One region of the Sphaerisporangium sp. B11E5 genome, then DNA from elsewhere that is predicted to be linked to it. Evidence: riboswitches for the same ligand, from Rfam matches in the RefSeq annotation. Region 1 holds a riboswitch; the other holds the start of a gene.

What was found. A riboswitch is a leader RNA that binds a small molecule or an ion and turns the genes downstream of it on or off. The one in region 1 is predicted to bind S-adenosylmethionine.
Region 2: another riboswitch for S-adenosylmethionine. It lies ahead of thrC (threonine synthase); the one in region 1 lies ahead of ABGB17_RS30690 (aminotransferase class V-fold PLP-dependent enzyme).

Annotation. Positions count from the first base shown of each region.
Region 1 is NZ_JBDPMD010000045.1:68,951-77,661, forward strand. Features, by position in the region: gene ABGB17_RS30660 (L-aspartate oxidase) at 1-805, opposite strand, end outside; gene panC (pantoate--beta-alanine ligase) at 957-1,793, opposite strand; gene ABGB17_RS30670 (DUF2520 domain-containing protein) at 1,844-2,734, opposite strand; gene ABGB17_RS30675 (SAM-dependent methyltransferase) at 2,838-3,833, shown strand; gene ABGB17_RS30680 (cytochrome P450) at 3,830-5,032, opposite strand; gene ABGB17_RS30685 (TerC family protein) at 5,084-5,863, opposite strand; SAM riboswitch class IV at 6,069-6,184, shown strand; gene ABGB17_RS30690 (aminotransferase class V-fold PLP-dependent enzyme) at 6,249-7,529, shown strand; gene ABGB17_RS30695 (NADH-quinone oxidoreductase subunit D) at 7,547-8,711, shown strand, end outside.
Region 2 is NZ_JBDPMD010000077.1:157-8,867, reverse strand. Features, by position in the region: gene ABGB17_RS37245 (SAM-dependent chlorinase/fluorinase) at 1-750, opposite strand, end outside; gene ABGB17_RS37240 (DUF3263 domain-containing protein) at 986-1,336, shown strand; gene otsB (trehalose-phosphatase) at 1,538-2,350, shown strand; gene ABGB17_RS37230 (MFS transporter) at 2,357-3,577, opposite strand; gene ABGB17_RS37225 (trehalose-6-phosphate synthase) at 3,699-5,147, opposite strand; gene ABGB17_RS37220 (RNA polymerase sigma factor) at 5,311-5,874, shown strand; SAM riboswitch class I at 6,014-6,179, shown strand; gene thrC (threonine synthase) at 6,195-7,490, shown strand; gene ABGB17_RS37210 (MoaD/ThiS family protein) at 7,504-7,779, shown strand; gene ABGB17_RS37205 (cold-shock protein) at 8,129-8,329, shown strand.

The sequences.
Region 1 (8,711 bases):
GCTCGCCGAGCCACAGCACGGTGGGGTGGAACTGGACGAATTCGAGATCGCTGACGACGGCCCCGGCGCGCAGGGCGAGGGCCACGCCGTCGCCGGTGGACACCAGCGGGTTGGTGGTGGCCGCGTACACCTGGCCCATGCCGCCGGTGGCGAGCACGACGGCCGCGGCGCGGACGGCCCCCACGCCGTCGCGCGCGCCCTCGCCCATGACGTGCAGGGTGACGCCGCAGGCGGCGCCTGCTGCGTCCGTGAGGAGGTCGAGCACGAGGGCGTGCTCGATCACCTCGATGCCGGGGGCGCGCGGTCCCGCGGGCTCGGCGGCCCGTACGGCGGCGACCAGGGCGCGCTGCACCTCGGCCCCGGTGGCGTCGCCGCCCGCGTGCACGATGCGGTCACGGCGGTGGCCGCCCTCGCGGGTGAGCTGGAGGCCGCCGCCCGGCTCGCGGTCGAACCGCGCGCCGCTGTCCATCAGGCGCCGCAGCGCGTCCGGCCCCTCGGTGACGAGCATCCTCACGGCGGTCGCGTCGCACAGACCCGCGCCCGCGGTCAGCGTGTCGCGCATGTGCTCGGCGGCGGAGTCGGCGGGGTCCAGCACCGCGGCGATGCCGCCCTGCGCCCAACGGGTGGACCCGGCCGACAACACGTCCTTGGTGACGACGAGCACGCGTGCGCCGGGGACGAGCCGGGCGTACCGCAGTGCCACGGTGAGTCCGGCCACGCCCGAGCCGACGACGACGAGGTCGGCGTGGACGGTCCATCCGGGATCGGGGGCGGTGAGCCGCCGGGGGAGGGGCGGGTACGTCATGGGTCGCTCCTAATTTCGTCACTATGACGATAACCGATGGCGCACACGTCCCCGCCCATGGGGGTGTTCTTCACGATTTCCGCGGGTCAGCGCCTCGCCACAGGTTATGCGTCCCCCCGGGCGGCGGGACCCGCCCCTCCGGGGACGGGGGTCAGGGCAGGGTCAGCACCATGTTGTCGATCAGGCGGGTGGCGCCGACGCGGGCGGCGACGGCCAGGACGGCCTCGCCTCTGTGGTCGTCGGTGACGGGGGTGAACGTGGCGGGGTCGGCCAGGGTGAGGTAGTCGAGGGTGAGAGGGGGGTCGGCGGCGGTGGCGGCGTCGAGGACGGCGTGCGCGGCGCGCAGGATGTCCGCGGGACGGGTGTGCCCGGCGCCGGCGCGGAGCGCGGCCGACAGGGCCAGGGCGGTCACGCGGTCGGCGGGGCTGAGGTAGCGGTTGCGGCTGGACAGGGCGAGGCCGTCCGGCTCGCGGACCGTCGCGCCGCCGACGACGGTCACCGGGACGTCGAGATCGGCCACCATGCGGCGGATCAGGGCGAGCTGCTGGGCGTCCTTGCGGCCGAACACCGCGACGTGCGGGCGCACCAGGTTGAGGAGCTTCAGCACCACGGTCAGCACGCCGTCGAAGTGGCCGGGGCGGAAGGAGCCCTCCACGATCGTGCCCATGGTGCCCGCCGACACGCCGACCTGCCGGTCGGGGAGGTACATCTCGGCGGCGGAGGGCGCGAACACCAGGCCCACGCCCTCGGCCGCGCACACCTCCAGGTCGGCCTCCATCGTGCGCGGGTAGCGGGAGAAGTCCTCCGCGGGGCCGAACTGCAGCGGGTTGACGAAGATGCTCACCGCGACGTGCTCGGCGTGCTCGCGGGCCAGCCGGATCAGCGACCGGTGCCCCTCGTGCAGCGCTCCCATCGTCGGCACCAGCGCCAGTGTGCCCGGTGCCACGCCGGGCCGGGCGGCGCCGCCCGTTCCCGTGTCGCCTGTCACGCCCAGCGCGGCGCGGGCCGCGGCCAGTTCGGCGCGGTTCGCGGCGACGATCACGTCCACGAGTTGCCTCCCAGCGCGTCGAGGAGGCGCTCGGCGGCCTCCGGTTTGAGCAGCCCGGCGGCCAGGGCCCGGTCCGCGGTGAGCCGGGCCAGCGCCACGTAGGCGTCGGCGGCCTCGGGGGCGGCGGCCATGAGGGCGTCCACGTGCTTGCGTACGGTGCCCGCGTCGCCGCGCACGACCGGGCCGGTGAGGCCGGTGATGCCGAGACGCAGGGCGTTGTCCAGGGCGGCGCCGAGCAGCGGGCCGAGCATACGGCCCGGGTGCTCCACGCCGATGCCGCGCAGGATCTGCTGCGACTCGGCGATCAGCGTCACCATGTGGTTGGCGGCGCCGGCCAGCGCCGCGTGGTAGGTGGCGCGGTCCTGCTCGGCCACCCACACCGGCTCGCCGCCCATCTCGATCACCAGGGCCTCGGCCACCGGGCGCAACGGCTCGGGCGCGGTCACCCCGAAGGAACAGCCGGTGACCCTGCGAAGGTCGTCCTCGCGGCCGGTGAAGGTCATCACCGGGTGCAGCGCGAACGGCAGGGCACCCGCGGCGGTGGCAGGGTCGAGCACGCCGAGGCCGTACGCGCCGCTGGTGTGCACGAGCATCTTGCCCCGCAGGTCCACCCCCGCGGCGGCGAGCCCGGCGACCAGGCCCGGCAGGACGTCGTCGGGGACGGTGAGGAGCACAAGCTCGGAGCGGGCGATCAGGTCGTCCGGCCGGGAGATGCCCACGCCGAGCCGCTCCCCCGCCCGGCGGCGGGACTCGTCGGAGACCCCGGCGGCGGCCACGACGCGGTGGCCGGCCTGCGCGAGCGCCGCGCCGAGGGCCGACCCCACCCGCCCGGCGCCGAGCACCCCGACGGCGAGGCGCCCGGGGCGGTCGCTAGTCTCCATCACGCTCCGTCCAGGTTTCTTCCCATCGACGACAGGCCCAGTTGACCAGGGTACGGCGGCGCCTGCCGCGCGCCGCGATCGGGCGTTGGTAACGTGCCGTGCCGTGTGGGTGACCTGGCGGGAGGCCATGGAGCGAGCGCTCTACGGCGAGCGCGGGTTCTATCTGAGGGAACGCCCGCGCGGCCACTTCCGCACCTCGGTGAGCGCGTCCGAGGTGTTCGCGGGCGCGGTGCTGCGGCTGCTCGACGAGGTGGACGCCGCGCTCGGCCGCCCGGACGCGCTCGATCTCGTGGACGTCGGCTCCGGGGACGGCGGGCTGGTGACCGCGGTGCTGCATGCGGCGGAGCCGTCCCTGGCCGCCCGCTTGCGGGCCACGGCGGTCGACCTCGCCGCGCCGCCGCCGGGGCTGGACCCGGCGGTCCGGTGGGCCGCCGAGGTGCCGGAGGGCGTCACCGGGCTGGTGATCGCCAACGAGTGGCTGGACAACGTGCCGCTCGACGTCGCCGAGCAGGCCGGGGACGGCCCGCGGCTGGTGCTGGTGGACCCGGGGACCGGCGAGGAACGGCTCGGGGACCGGCCGGAGGAGCGGGACCTCGCATGGCTGGAGCGGTGGTGGCCGCTGCGGGCCACGGGGAGGCGCGCGGAGATCGGGCGGACCCGGGACGAGGCGTGGGCCGCGGTCGTCGGACGGCTCTCGCGGGGGCTCGCGGTGGCGGCCGATTATGCACACCCTGTGGATAACCGCCCGCCGTACGGCACCTTGACCGGATACCGGGACGGGGGCTGCGTGGCCGCGATACCCGACGGATCCTGCGATATCACCGCACACGTCGCGCTGGACGCCTGCGCCGTCGCCGGCGAGGAAGCGGGCGCGATATCCACAACCCTGACCACCCAGCGGCATGCGCTGCGCTCACTCGGCGTCACCGGCGCCCGGCCGTCGCTCTCCGCCGCGAGCGCCGACCCGGGGGCGTACCTGCGGGGGCTCACCCGGGCGTCCCGGGAGGCCGAGCTGATCGACCCCGCGGGGCTCGGGGGCTTCGGCTGGCTGGTCCAGGCCACCTGCCCCTCGCTGGGCGGGTGGCCGCCGGGGACCTAAGCGGTGGTCACCTCGAGTGACTCAAGGCCGCGGATCACGTAGTTCGGCTTCCAGGCCGGCTCCTCGACCAGGCGCAGCGCGGGCGCCGCCTCCAGCAGGGCCCCGAACGACTCGATCAGCTCCACGCGGGCCAGGGGCGCGCCGAGGCAGAAGTGGATGCCGGCGCCGAAGGAGATGTGCGGGTTGTCGGCGCGGCCCACGTCCAGGCGGTCGGGGTCGGGGAAGACCTCCGGGTCGCGGTTGGCCGAGCCGAACAGCAGGGCCACCTCGGCGCCCTTCGGGATGTCCACGCCGCCGATGGTGACGTCCTCGAGCACCCAGCGCTCGAACATCTGCAGCGGGGTGTCCCAGCGCAGCAGCTCCTCCACGGCGGCAGGCAGCAGCGACGGGTCGGCGCGCAGACGGGAAAGCTCGGTGGGGTTGCGGAACAGCGACCACCAGCCGTTGCCTGTGACGTTGACCGTCGCCTCGTGCCCGGCGTTGAGCAGCAGCACGCACGTGCCGACGAGCTCGTCCTCGGTCAGGGTGTCGCCGCCGTCGGCGACCCGGGCCAGGGCGCTGATCAGGTCGTCACCGGGGTCGTCGCGGCGCAGGGCGGCCAGCTCGCGCAGGTACGCGGCGAACTCGGACGCGGCGCGCACCGCCGTGTGCTGGGCCGCCGGCGAGGGGTTCAGCTCGTACATGCCGCAGATGTCCGCCGACCAGGGACGCAGCAGGTGGCGGTCGGCCTCGGGCACGCCGAGCATCTCGGCGATCACGGTGACCGGCAGCGGCTCCGCGACCTCGGCGAGCAGGTCGCCGCCGCCGCGCTCGACGAAGCCGTCCACCAGCTCGCGGGCGACGCGCCGCACGCGGGGCCGCAGCTCCTCGACCATGCGGGGGGTGAACGCCTTGGAGACCAGGCGGCGCAGCCTGGTGTGCACGGGCGGCTCGACGTCCAGCATGCCGGCCCTGATCACGCGCCAGAACGGCTCCTGGAACTCCGGCTCGGCCGGCCTGCCGAACTCCTCGTGCGTGGCGAGGTGCAGGTAGGAACGGCCGAGCCGCCGGTCGCGCAGCGCCGCGTTGACGTCCCGGTGCCGGGCCACGAGCCACTGGCCGGTGGGCTCGAAGAACCGCACCGGCTCGGTGTCCCGCAGCTCCCGGTACACGTCGTACGGATGAGCGATGAACTCCGGATTCCATGGATCAAAACGCACAAAGTCATGGTAGATGGGATTTTCCTCCCACCGACCTGCGCGTTTCCGGTCTCAGGCGTGCGGCGCCGGGCCCGGCTCGACCTCCTTCCCGGCCGGCTCCTCCTCGGCCGGCTGCTTCCCGGCGGCGCGGGACCTGCGGCGCACCCGGATGTTGAGCAACTCGACGCACAGCGAGAACGCCATGGCGAAGTAGATGTAGCCCTTCGGGATGTGCTGGTCGAAGCCCTCGGCGATGAGCATGACGCCGATCAGCACCAGGAAGGACAACGCCAGCATCTTGATGCTGGGATGGCTCTCCACGAAACGGCTGATCGGCCCGGACGCCATCAGCATCACCGCCACCGCGACGATCACCGCCGCGACCATGACGCCGATCTCGTCGACCATGCCGACCGCGGTGATCACCGAGTCCAGCGAGAACACGATGTCCAGCACCATGATCTGCACGATCACCGACACGAACGACGCGGCGGCCCGCCCGCCGCCCCGCTCGTGCCCGCCTTCGAGACTCTCGCTGATCTCGAAGGCGCTCTTCCCCAGCAGGAAGAGACCACCGAAGATCAATATCAGATCCCGGCCCGAGATCCCGTGCCCCATCACCTCGAACAGCGGCTCCGTCAGCCGCACCACCCACGACAACGCGAACAACAACGCCAGCCGAGTGATCAGCGCGAGCGCCAACCCGAGCTTTCGCGCCCGATCCCGCTGCTCAGGAGGCAGCTTCCCCGAGAGGATCGATATGAAGACGATGTTGTCGATCCCCAGCACGATCTCCAGGGCGACCAAGGTGAGAAACCCGATCCATATCCCCGGATCGGCCACCCAATCCATCTCGCCTCCTTGGAACTACGCCCGTCCCCCATCGAGGGTGACCGGCCCGAACTCGGACATTGATCTGTTGAACGCACAACCCACCCTCAGAGTTCGCCATACAGGACCCGAAGCCCGACGAATCCTGTGGAAGGACGTGCAGGGGTGCCGCACGACACGTGGTGGGGTTGCGGAACGGGCGGGGGGCCGGGTTATAGTCCCGGTAGGTCATGAGTGCCAGCGACAAGCCCCGGCTTGCTGGCCGGCAACCCTCGCGCTCGCGGCGGGGTGCCCCGGGTGAGGACCGGGTTCGGCGCGCAGTGCGCCGGGCAAGCGCGGGCTCCGTCACCCAACGCCGTGACCGGGGTCCCATGACCCTAGGAGGCCGGCGTTGTCGCTCACCGTTCTGAAGTCCGCACCCGCTCCCGCCGTTCCCTCGAACCGTCCCGTCGCCACGCCGGGGGTTCCCGCCGTGCTCGGGGCCGATCTCGAAGTGCCGGTCAAGGGCGGGAAGCTGGTCACCTACGCGAACCTCGACAACGCGGCAAGCGCGCCCTGCCTGGTGGCGGTGAACGACGCGGTGGCGGCGGCGTTGCCCTCGTACTCCAGCGTGCACCGGGGGGCGGGGTACGCCTCGCAGCTCACCACCGCGCGGTACGAGCAGGCGCGGCACACCGTGCGGGGGTTCGCGGGGGCGCGGCGGGACGACGCGGTGGTGTTCACGCGGAACACCACGGACGCGGCCAACCTGCTGGCGCGATGTCTGCCCGCCGGCACCACGGTGGTGGTGTTCGACACCGAGCACCACGCCTCCTTGCTGCCGTGGACCGACACGGTGCGGTTGCCGGCGCCGGAGTTCCCCGGGAGCGCGATCCGGGCGGCGGACGAGGCGCTGGCCGGGATCGACGGGCCGAAGCTGCTGGTGGTCACCGCGGCGTCCAACGTCACCGGGGAACTCTGGCCGGTCGCGGCGCTCGCGCACATCGCGCGCCGGCACGGGGCACGGATCTTCGTGGACGCCGCCCAGCTCGTGCCGCACCGTCCGCTCAACATCACCGCGCTGGACCTCGACTACGTGGCCTTCTCCGGGCACAAGCTGTACGCCCCCTTCGGCGCGGGCGTGCTGATCGGCCGTCCCGACTGGTTGTCCGCCGCGGGGCCGTACCTGCGTGGCGGCGGCGCCTCGGCCGCCGTGACCGTGGACGACACTGGCGCGGTGGACGCCGAGTGGAGTGCCGACCCCGAACAGCGCCACGAGGCCGGCACCCCGAACGTCCTCGGCGCGATCGCCCTGGCCGCCGCCTGCGACACCCTCACCTCCACCGGCTGGACCCCGCTGATCAGGCACGAGGAGCGGCTGCTCGGGCGGCTGCGCGGCGGGCTCGCCGCCATCAAGGGCGTGCGCGAGTTGTCCCTGTGGGGCCCGGACCACCCCCGCGTCGGCATCGTCTCGTTCGTCGTCGAGGGATGGACCGCCCGCGAGGTGGCCGAGGCCCTGTCCGCGGAGTACGGCATCGGCGTCAGGGACGGCCGCTTCTGCGCCCACCCCCTGGTCGGCCACCTGCTCGGCGACGCCGGGCCGTGCGGCGCGTCGGGGGCCGTGCGGGCGTCCATCGGCGCCGGAACCACCGCCGAGCACGTCGAACGGCTGCTCACCGCGCTGGCAGATCTTGTCTCCCGGCGCTGACGTGACAGCATGAGGGTATGACGGAACCTCCTGCCGGAGCCGCTGCTCGCACCGAACGCGTCGTGGGCATCGGCGCCGGGGCCAAGGAGCTGGCGACCGAGGACATGATCCTCAACATCGGGCCCCAGCACCCGTCGACACACGGGGTGCTGCGCCTGCGGCTCACCGTGGACGGCGAACGCATCGCGTCGTGCGAGCCGATCATCGGCTACATGCACCGCGGCGCGGAGAAGCTGTTCGAGGTGCGCGACTACCGGCAGATCATCGTGCTGGCCAACCGCCACGACTGGCTGTCGGCGTTCGCCAACGAGCTCGGCGTCGTGCTCGCCGTGGAGCGCATGCTCGGCATGGAGGTGCCGGTGCGCGCGGTGTGGGCCCGCACGCTGCTCGCCGAGCTGAACCGCGTGCTCAACCACCTGATGTTCCTCGGGTCCTACCCCCTGGAGCTCGGCGCGATCACCCCGGTGTTCTACGCGTTCCGGGAGCGCGAGACGTTGCAGGCCGTCATGGAGGAGATCTCCGGCGGGCGCATGCACTACATGTTCAACCGCGTCGGCGGCCTGAAGGAAGACCTGCCGGAAGGCTGGCTGGACCGCGCCGCCCGTGCGGTGGCCGAGGTGCGGGGACGGCTGCCCGACATCGAGCGGCTGATCCACGGCAACGAGATCTTCCTCGCCCGCACCCGCGGCGTCGGCGTGCTGGACCAGGCGACGATCATGCAGTACGGCGTCAGCGGCCCCATCGCCCGCGCGTCCGGCGTGGATCTCGACCTGCGCCGCGACGAGCCGTACCTGGCCTACGACGAGCTGCCCGTCAAGGTGGTCACCCGGTCGGCGGGCGACTGCCACTCACGCTTCGACGTGCTGATGGAACAGGCCAAGGTGTCGCTCGACCTCGCGGACGCCTGCATCGTCCGCATGCGTGAGCTGCCGCCCGGGCCGATCAACCAGCGGCTGCCCAAGGTGCTGAAGGTGCCCGAGGGCCACACCTACGCCTGGACCGAGTCGCCGCTCGGGCTGAACGGCTACTACCTGGTGTCCCGGGGCGAGAAGACACCGTGGCGGCTCAAGCTGCGCAGCGCGTCGTACAACAACGTCCAGGTGCTGCGGGAGATGCTCCCCGGCAACCTGATCGCCGACATGGTGGCGATCCTCGGGTCGATGTTCTTCGTGGTCGGGGACA
Region 2 (8,711 bases), on a different contig from region 1:
GTCGCCGTCGTTGACCGCGAAGGCCACCATGCCCGCCGTGTCGGTGTACGCCACCAGGTTGCCTGGCATCACCGCCGCGTAGGAGTCGCGGAACGGGAGGGTCATCTGCCGCCGCCCCATGGCGATCACCAGCGTGTCGCCCACCTTGATGGCGAGCGCCGCGAGGTCGTCCGCGGTGACCGACAACTGCACGTTGCCGAAGCGGTCCACCGACAGCACCTCGCCCTCCACGGCCCCCTCGCCTAGCCGGGCGGTCGGTGCGGGCAGCGACACCAGGCGTTCCAGGGGAAGCTCGGGCCCGGCGTCGGCGGGCTTGCGCCCGGAGTAGATGTGCGCCGCGACCGGCGCGTACACGTCCCTGCCGAGGAACGTCGGCGACACCTGGCCGAGGAACAACTCCTCGTTGGCCAGCTCGTACGCCGCCCGCGCCCCGCCGGACGCCAGCAGCGCCCACGACAGCAGGCCGTTGTCCGGGCCGATGAACACGCGGTTGCCCGCCGTCTCGACGGCGACGGACCGCCGGGCACCGCCCCCGGAGGGGTCGACCGCGGCGATGTGCACGCCGGCCGGCAGGTAACGCAGGGTCTGCGCCAGGATCGCGGCCCCGCGGCGGATGTCGCCCGAGGGGACCAGGTGGGAGATGTCGATGATCCGTGCCTCGGGGGCGATTCCCATGATCACCCCGTGGCAGGACGCCACGAAGCCGTCGTCCAGGCCGTAGTCGGTGAGAAGAGTGATGGCAGAGGTCACACTTGGGGACTGTACGTCGTGCGAACCTGCGATCATAGGCCGCTGCGGGGGAGGTGCGTCTTCCGAAGTGTCGTGACTGTCATGAACGGCGGCGGTTTCCCGACTACGATTGCCACGGGCCGCACGCGCGCGTCGTGGCTCAGGGTCGCCCGCCCGGCGCGCTCGTCCGCCGGTCCCCCGTTCCGGCCCCGGCGTGCCGTCCGCGTCTCCCGCGTGCCCGACCGAGGAGGTCACCATGGACACCGCCCCCGAGCACGGTGACGGCGATCCCGAGGAACGTCCCGCCCCCCTCGCCGCCGAGGAGCAGGCCCCCGCTCCCTCCGCCGGGCCCGCCGGGGAGCTGACCGACCGCGAGCGCGAGCTGCTGCACTTCGAACGCCAGTGGTGGCGGCACGCGGGCGCCAAGGAGCAGGCGATCCGCGAGACCTTCGACATCTCCGCCACGCGCTACTACCAGTTGCTCGGCCAGTTGATCGCCCGGCCGGAGGCCATGGCGCACGACCCGATGACGGTGAAGCGGCTCCAGCGCCTGCGCGACGCCCGCCGCCGCGAGCGCGCGGCCCGCCGGTTCGGCATGCGGCCGTGACCTCCGCGCCGGCCGTGACCTCCGCGCCGGCCGTGACCTCCGCGCCGGCCGTGACCTCCGCGACGGCCGGGGCCCGCGACGGCCGGCCCGGCGGTGGCCGCCAGGGAGGCGTTGCCCGCGGGGGCATGCGCCCATGACACGAGGGGTAGAGCAGACCGCGTGAATCTTCATGATTTGCCGGACATCCCGGGGTTCGCCGCCATGACCGCCGACCCGGCAGGCGCGGTCATCGGCGTGGACTTCGACGGCACGCTGTCGCCCATCGTCCCCGACCCGGCCGACGCCCGGGTGGATCCCCGGGCCGCCGCCGCGCTGGCCCGCCTCGGCGCCCTGGTGGGCGCCGTGGTCGTCATCACCGGGCGCCCCGCCGCCACCGCGATCGCCTACGGCGAGGTGGCGGGCGGCCCCGGGCTCGCCGACGTGCCCGGCCTCGTGGTCCTCGGGCAGTACGGCGTGGAGCGCTGGCAGGACGGCCGGGTCACCGAGCCGCCGCCCCCCTCCGGCGTGATCCGGGTGCGCGCGGAGCTGCCCTCGCTGATCGCCTCGCTGGGCCTGCCGATCACCCGTGACGGCGACTCCGGCGTGGGCATCGAGGACAAGGGCCGCGCCCTCGCCGTGCACACCCGCCGGGCCGCCGACCCCGAGGGCGCCCTGCGCCTGCTGCGCGAGCCGCTCGCGCGGCTCGCCGACGAGACCGGCCTGACCATCGAGCCGGGACGGCTCGTCATCGAGATCCGGCCCACCGGCACGGACAAGGGCCTCGCCCTGGACGCCTTCCTCGCCGAGCGCCGGGCCCGTTCGGTGCTGTTCGCCGGGGACGACCTCGGGGACCTCGCGGCGTTCGAGGCGGTGCGCCGTTCGGGGTTGCCCGGGGTGGCGGTGTGCAGCGCCTCGGCCGAGGTGACCGCGCTGGCCGCGCTGGCCGACGTGGTGGTGGAGGGGCCCGCCGGGGTGGCGGAGCTGCTGGCGGCACTCGCCGACGCCATCGAGCGCCGCGCGCGGCGGCGCGGGTAGGCCGGGTCAGCCCTGGGCCGCGCCGCCGAGCGCGGGGACGGCCCCCCGGGAGCTGAGCGCGATGCCCGCGAACGCGAGGGCGATGAGCACGGGCACGATGAGGAACGCCGTTCGCGTGCCGGCGCCGTCCGCGAGGGCGCCGAGCGCGAACGGCCCGACCCCCACCGCGACGCTGGCCCAGATGGACGCCATGCCGGCCGCCTGGTCGGGCCGCCCACCGGACGCGGCGATGACGCGGGACAGGCCGAGCGGGAACTGCACCGCCACGCCGAGGCCGCTCAACGCGAGCCCCGCGTAGCCCGCCACCGGGCCGCCGGCCAGCCAGAACACCGCCCAGCCGGCGAGCGTCACCACCAGCGCCCCGGCCAGCAGCGGCGTCGGGTCGTAGCGCAGCGCGAGGCGGCCGGTGGCGAACCTGCCGACCGCGATGCCCGCGGTGAACGCCGTCAGGCCGGTCGCGGCGGCCGCCGCGGTCATGCCGGTCTGGTCGGCGAGCAGCTTGGCCGCCCACACGTTGAACAGGAACTCGGTGGCCACCAGGCAGAACAGCACCGCGCACGCGGCGTGGAACCGCAGGCCGTACGGCGCCCGGGCCGTCTCGGCGGGTGTGCCGGCGTCACGCGGGACGGGCGGCGGGGCCGGGGTGGCGGGCACCCACACGCGGCCCATCAGCAGCAGCAGGAGCACGGTCAGGATCGGGGTGACGAGGATGCCGGCCCGCCAGCCGAGCGGGGACTGGCCGAGCAGGCTGATCAGGTACGTCGTGCCGATGCCCACGGTCACCCCGACCGCGTTGGCCTCGTTGATGGCGGCGGGGCCGGCGGGGCCGTGGTGGTCGCTGAGCACCGACATGCCGACGTACAGGGTGATCGTGCCGCCGCCGCTGGCCAGCGCGTAGCCGAGCAGCGTGCCGGGCAGCGCGGTGGTGACCACGACGAGCACCGCGCCGAGCGACGTGGTGAGCAGGCCGGCCCACGTGGCGACGCGCCTGCCGAACCTGCGGGTCAGCCACGGGATGGCCGTGCCGGTGAGGATGCCGCCCACCGCCATGGCGGTGCCGTGCAGGCCGGCCACCGCCTGGGAGACGCCCTGGTCGAGCCGCAGCAGGGGCAGGGCGGCCGACATGCCGTACAGGTAGGTGGCGAAGATGACGAGCTGGAGGTAGATGAGCCAGGTCGCGCGGTCCCTGGTCAGCCGGGTGCTCCCGGCGGACGTGGACGAGCTCACAGGGCCCCCGGGTGCCTCGAAAAATCGTGCGAACAGCCCCGAACGTATCATCGGGCGCATCCATGCGGAACGGAGGGCGCCGACGGCCACGCGAAGGGCCGGCGCACGTTGACGGCCGCTCTCAGGGGCCGTCCCGGCCGGGTCGGTGGTCCAGGGCGGCGAGCTGGTCGGCGAACCACCGGCTCGGGGGGAGGGCCGTGGCGGCGGCGCGCAGGCGGGCGCCGCGCTTGGCGCGTTCCTCCTCGGGGAGCAGCAGGGCCTCGTGCAGCGCGCCGGCGGTGCCTGACACGTCGTAGGGGTTGACGACGAGCGCGTCCGCGCCGAGCTCCGCGGCGGCGCCCGCCTCCCTGGACAGCACCAGGGCGCAGTGGGGGGACAGGATGGGGCCCTCCTTGGCCACGAGGTTCATGCCGTCCCTGATGGGGTTGACCAGCAGCACGTCGGCCATGCGGTACGCGGCCAGCGAGCGCGCGTAGTCGTCGTCCACGTTGAGGATCAGCGGGTCCCAGTCCTCGCTGCCGAACTCGTCCTCGATCTCGGTGGCGCACCGCTGCACGGCCGCGGTGTACTCGCGGTACTCGGGCAGGTCGTGCCGCGAGGGGTAGGCGAACGCGAGGTGCACCACCTTGCCGTGCCACTCGGGATGGTCGGTGAGGAACTGCCGGTAGGCGTACAGTCCGCGCACGATGTTCTTGGACAGCTCGGTGCGGTCGATGCGCACGATGAGCCGCCGGTCGCCCACCCGCTCGCGCAGCGCGTGCATGTGCGACTCGACGTCCGGCTCCAGCGCCCGCGCCCACAACGCGTCGCCGTCCACCCCGAGCGCGTGCACGCCGACGCGGGTGGTGCGGCTCTCGTACGTCACGGTGCGCTCGGCCCGGTCGACGTGCGCGCCGAGCAGCGTCTCGCAGCAGTCCATGAAGGACGCCGCCCAGCGCCCCGCGAGGAACCCGGCCTGGTCGGCGGCGAGGATGCCGGACAGCAGCTCGGCCGCGATGTCGTCCGGCAGCAGGGAGAAGTACTCCGGCGGTGCCCACGGGGTGTGGGAGAAGTGGCCGATGCGAAGGTCCGGGCGTTCCACGCGGAGCATCGCCGGGACCAGGGTCAGGTGGTAGTCCTGGATCATCACGCGGGCGCCGTGCGCGGCCTCCTCGGCGAGGGCCAGGGCGAACGCCGCGTTGTAGTCGCGGTAGGACTCCCACTCGCGCCGGAAGCGCATGTCGAAGTGCGGGGAGTTCGGGATGTCGTACAGCAGGTGGTTGACGAACCACAACGTCGAGTTGGCCACCGCGTTGTAGGCCCGGTGGAAGGTCGCGGGCGGGATGTCCAGCATGCGCACCGCGCCGGTGTCGTACCCCGCCTGGTCCAGGCGCCCGCTCGGTGCCCGCCGCACGGCGCTGCGGTCGCCGTCGGACAGCGCCGCGCACACCCACAGGACGTCGGACGCCTTGGCGACCTCCTGCAGACCGGAGACCATGCCGCCTCCGCCGCGGCGCATGGTGAGTGTGCCGTCGTCCGCGAGGATGAACGACACGGGACCCCGGTTCGAAGCCAGTAGGACTGTATTCATCCGACCATCACCACTCCTCGTCCGCCGTGTGGCGGTCGTCCCTCGCCGTTCCTCTCCGCTGCGCTGCGCGCGTGGCCACCGGGTCAATAAAATTTACGCCCCCAATAAGATGAGCGGGTGGCCGGGCGCGTACATCACGCGAGTGGCCGGAAGGGGCTCCGGCATGGCGCTTGACGAGACGACAGAAGAGCTGGCCCGTGCCGCCGCCCAAGGTGACCACCGCTCACTCGGAGAGCTTCTCCGCCGCATCGAGCCCGAGGTCCTGCGCCACTGTGCCCGGCTTCTGCCCTACCACCAGGACGCGGAGGAGGCTTGCCAGGATACGTTGCTGGCGGTGGCGCGCAACATCGCGCGCTTCGAGGGCAGGGCACGTTTCTCCACCTGGTTGCACATCGTGACGGCCAACTGCGCACGCACCACCTACCGCGGGCTGAAGCGCCGCGCGGCCGAGCAGTCGTCGGAGGAGCTGCCGCAGACCCGGGCCGATCCGCGGCGGGTCAGCGTGATCGCCGGGTCCCGGCTGGACCTGCTGGACGCGATGGAGGCGCTGGAGGCGGACAAACCGGACCTGGCGCAGGCGTTGGTGTTACGTGACTTCTGTCAGCTCGACTACAGCGAGGTCGCCGAGCAGCTCGGCATCCCCCTCGGCACCGCCAAGTCGCGCATCCACCAGGCGAGGAAGTACGTCCAGGCGGCCCTCGGTGACGCTTACGGCGGGCCGTCCTGACGCTGTGCGGCGACCCCAGACCGACCCCTCTGGCGCGTCTCGTTGATTGAGACGCCTGGTCAGGGGCATCGAGGTCCGAGGTACAGTTCTATAGGTCTGTGCCCGGCTGTGCCGCCGCACAGGCCCACAACTTCATATGTGCTCATCCAGAGGGGTGGAGGGACCGGCCCTGTGAAGCCCCGGCAACCCTCCCGGCTGTGGTCATCCGCGTCTGCCGAACGACGCGTGTCCGACCAGTAGAGACCAGCCGGGACAGGTGCCAATTCCGGCCCGCGGCCACGGTGGCCGCCGGGCGCAGATGAGGGGAAAGGCCTCTTTTCATGGTGCTCGCAACCGCTGAGACAACGACCACCCTCGACTTCGGACCCGCCGTAGCGCTGTCCTGCCGCGAATGCGGCACCCGGTACCCACTCGGCCCGAGCTTCGCCTGTATCGAGTGTTTCGGGCCACTCGAAGTGGCCTACACCTGGACCGCCTCCACCGACGGCCACGCGGCCACGGTGACCCGGCGCGAGATCGAGGCGGGGCCGGCGAACATCTGGCGCTACCGTTCCCTGCTGCCGGTGCCGTCCGACGTCCTGACCAAGCGCAACCTCGCCCCCGGGTGGACCAAGCTCGTCAAGGCCGACAACCTCGCGCGCGAGCTCGGCCTGCGCAGCCTGCACGTCAAGGACGACTCAGGCAACCCCACCCACTCGTTCAAGGACCGGGTCGTGGCGATCGCCCTTGAGGCGGCGCGTACCTTCGGGTTCCACACCCTGTCCTGCTCCTCCACCGGCAACCTCGCGGGCGCGGTCACCGCCGCGGCGGCGCGGGCCGGGCTGGACGCCTGCGTGTTCATCCCGGCGGACCTGGAGGAGGCCAAGATCGTCATGGCCTCGGTGTACGGCGGCAAGCTGGTCGGCATCGAGGGCACCTACGACGACGTCAACCGCTTCTGCTCCGAGCTCATCGGCGACCCGCTCGGAGAGAAGTGGGGGTTCGTCAACGTGAACCTCCGGCCGTTCTACGGCGAGGGTTCCAAGACCCTGGCGTTCGAGATCGCCGAGCAGCTCGGCTGGCGCATCCCCGACCAGATCGTCGTCCCCATCGCCTCCGGCTCCCAGCTCACCAAGATCGACAAGGGCTTCCAGGAGCTGGTCAAGCTCGGCCTCGTCGAGGACAAGCCGTACAAGATCTTCGGCGCGCAGGCCGAGGGGTGCTCGCCGGTGGCGGCGGCGTTCAAGGCCGGCCGCGACGCCGTGCAGCCGGTCAAGCCGGACACCATCGCCAAGTCGCTCGCCATCGGCAACCCGGCCGACGGGCCGTACGTGCTCGACATCGCCCGCCGGACCGGGGGGGCCGTGGAGGACGTCACCGACGCCGAGATCGTGGACGCCATCCGCCTGCTCGCCCGCACCGAGGGCATCTTCGCCGAGACGGCGGGCGGCGTGACCGTCGGAGTGCTGCGCAAGCTCACCGAGAACGGCGTGCTGGACCCCGACGCGGAGACGGTGGTGCTCAACACCGGCGACGGCCTGAAGACCCTGGACGCGGTGTCCGCGCACGCCAGGCCGACCGCTGTCATCCGGCCGTCTCTCAACGCATTCCGTACGGCTGTCGCGGACAACTCCTGAAAGGTCATGGTAAATGAGCGTTTCTGTACGGATTCCGACGATTCTCCGTACCTACACCGATGGTGCGTCGGAGGTGAACGGTGAAGGGGCGACCCTTCGCGAGGTGTTGCAGAAGCTGGACGCCGACTTCCCCGGAATCGGGGCTCGCATTCTGGACGAAACGGGCAAGATCCGTCGTTTTGTCAACGTGTATGTCGGAGAAGAGGACGTCCGTTTCGCGGACGGTCTGGACACCGTGACGCCTGAGGGCGCACACATCTCGGTTATCCCCGCTGTGGCCGGAGGCTGACTCTCCGCGACGTTCCCACGCCCGTGCGTCCAGGGGACGCACGGGCGTTCGCGTGTCTTGGGCCCCCCATCAGCCCGGCTATCATAAAAGAAGTCGATACGGGCCCGGTCCCCTTCCCGCCCTGTAGTGCAATTGTCAACCAACTAAAGTCCGGCAAAAAAGAGTCGCGTCCAGCCGACAGCGAACGTCAAGGCGTAGTTTGCTGATTGACTCTGTTGCGCCAACCCTCGTCACAGGTATGGTCGATAACGATCGACGTAGCCGAGAGTTCGCATGTACTCGGCTCCGAAGGTCACGGACCCCGCGGAGGAGTGGGCGGGGTCCGGAGCCCAGCAAGAGGAGTCGGAAAGTGGCGCAGGGCACCGTCAAATGGTTTAACGCGGACAAGGGCTACGGCTTCATCGCGGTAGACGGTGGTAAGGACGTTTTTGTCCACTACTCAGCGATCCTGGCCGAGGGATACCGGTCGCTCGAACAGGGCCAGCGAGTGGAGTTCGAGATCACACAGGGCCAGAAGGGCCCGCAGGCGGAGTCGGTGCGCACGGTGTGACGCCGGGCCGGCACCGTCCGGTCGCCGAAGAGACCGCCGGACCCTCGTCCGGCGGGTGTGGGGGTTCGGCCCGCCTACCGATGACGGGCCGAACCTTCCGTCATGTCACGGGCGTCCCTTGTGTCCGGAGCGGGACGCACCCGATATTCCGCATACGGTCAGGGAAATCCATGGGCCGCCCAGGTCATAGGGGTTGCCGCTTGCACTCGGCAGGGTAGAGTGCTAAACAGTTCGTTGGCACTCTCACGTCGGGAGTGACAACCTGGATCGAGGCGATGGGGCTTGCCGATCCACGGCGACAGGTGTCGTGGTAACGCGGGTCTACGCCGTCGCGGGCGTCGGCTCGATCCGCTGCACGCCACCCTGTATCTGGGAGGTCTAG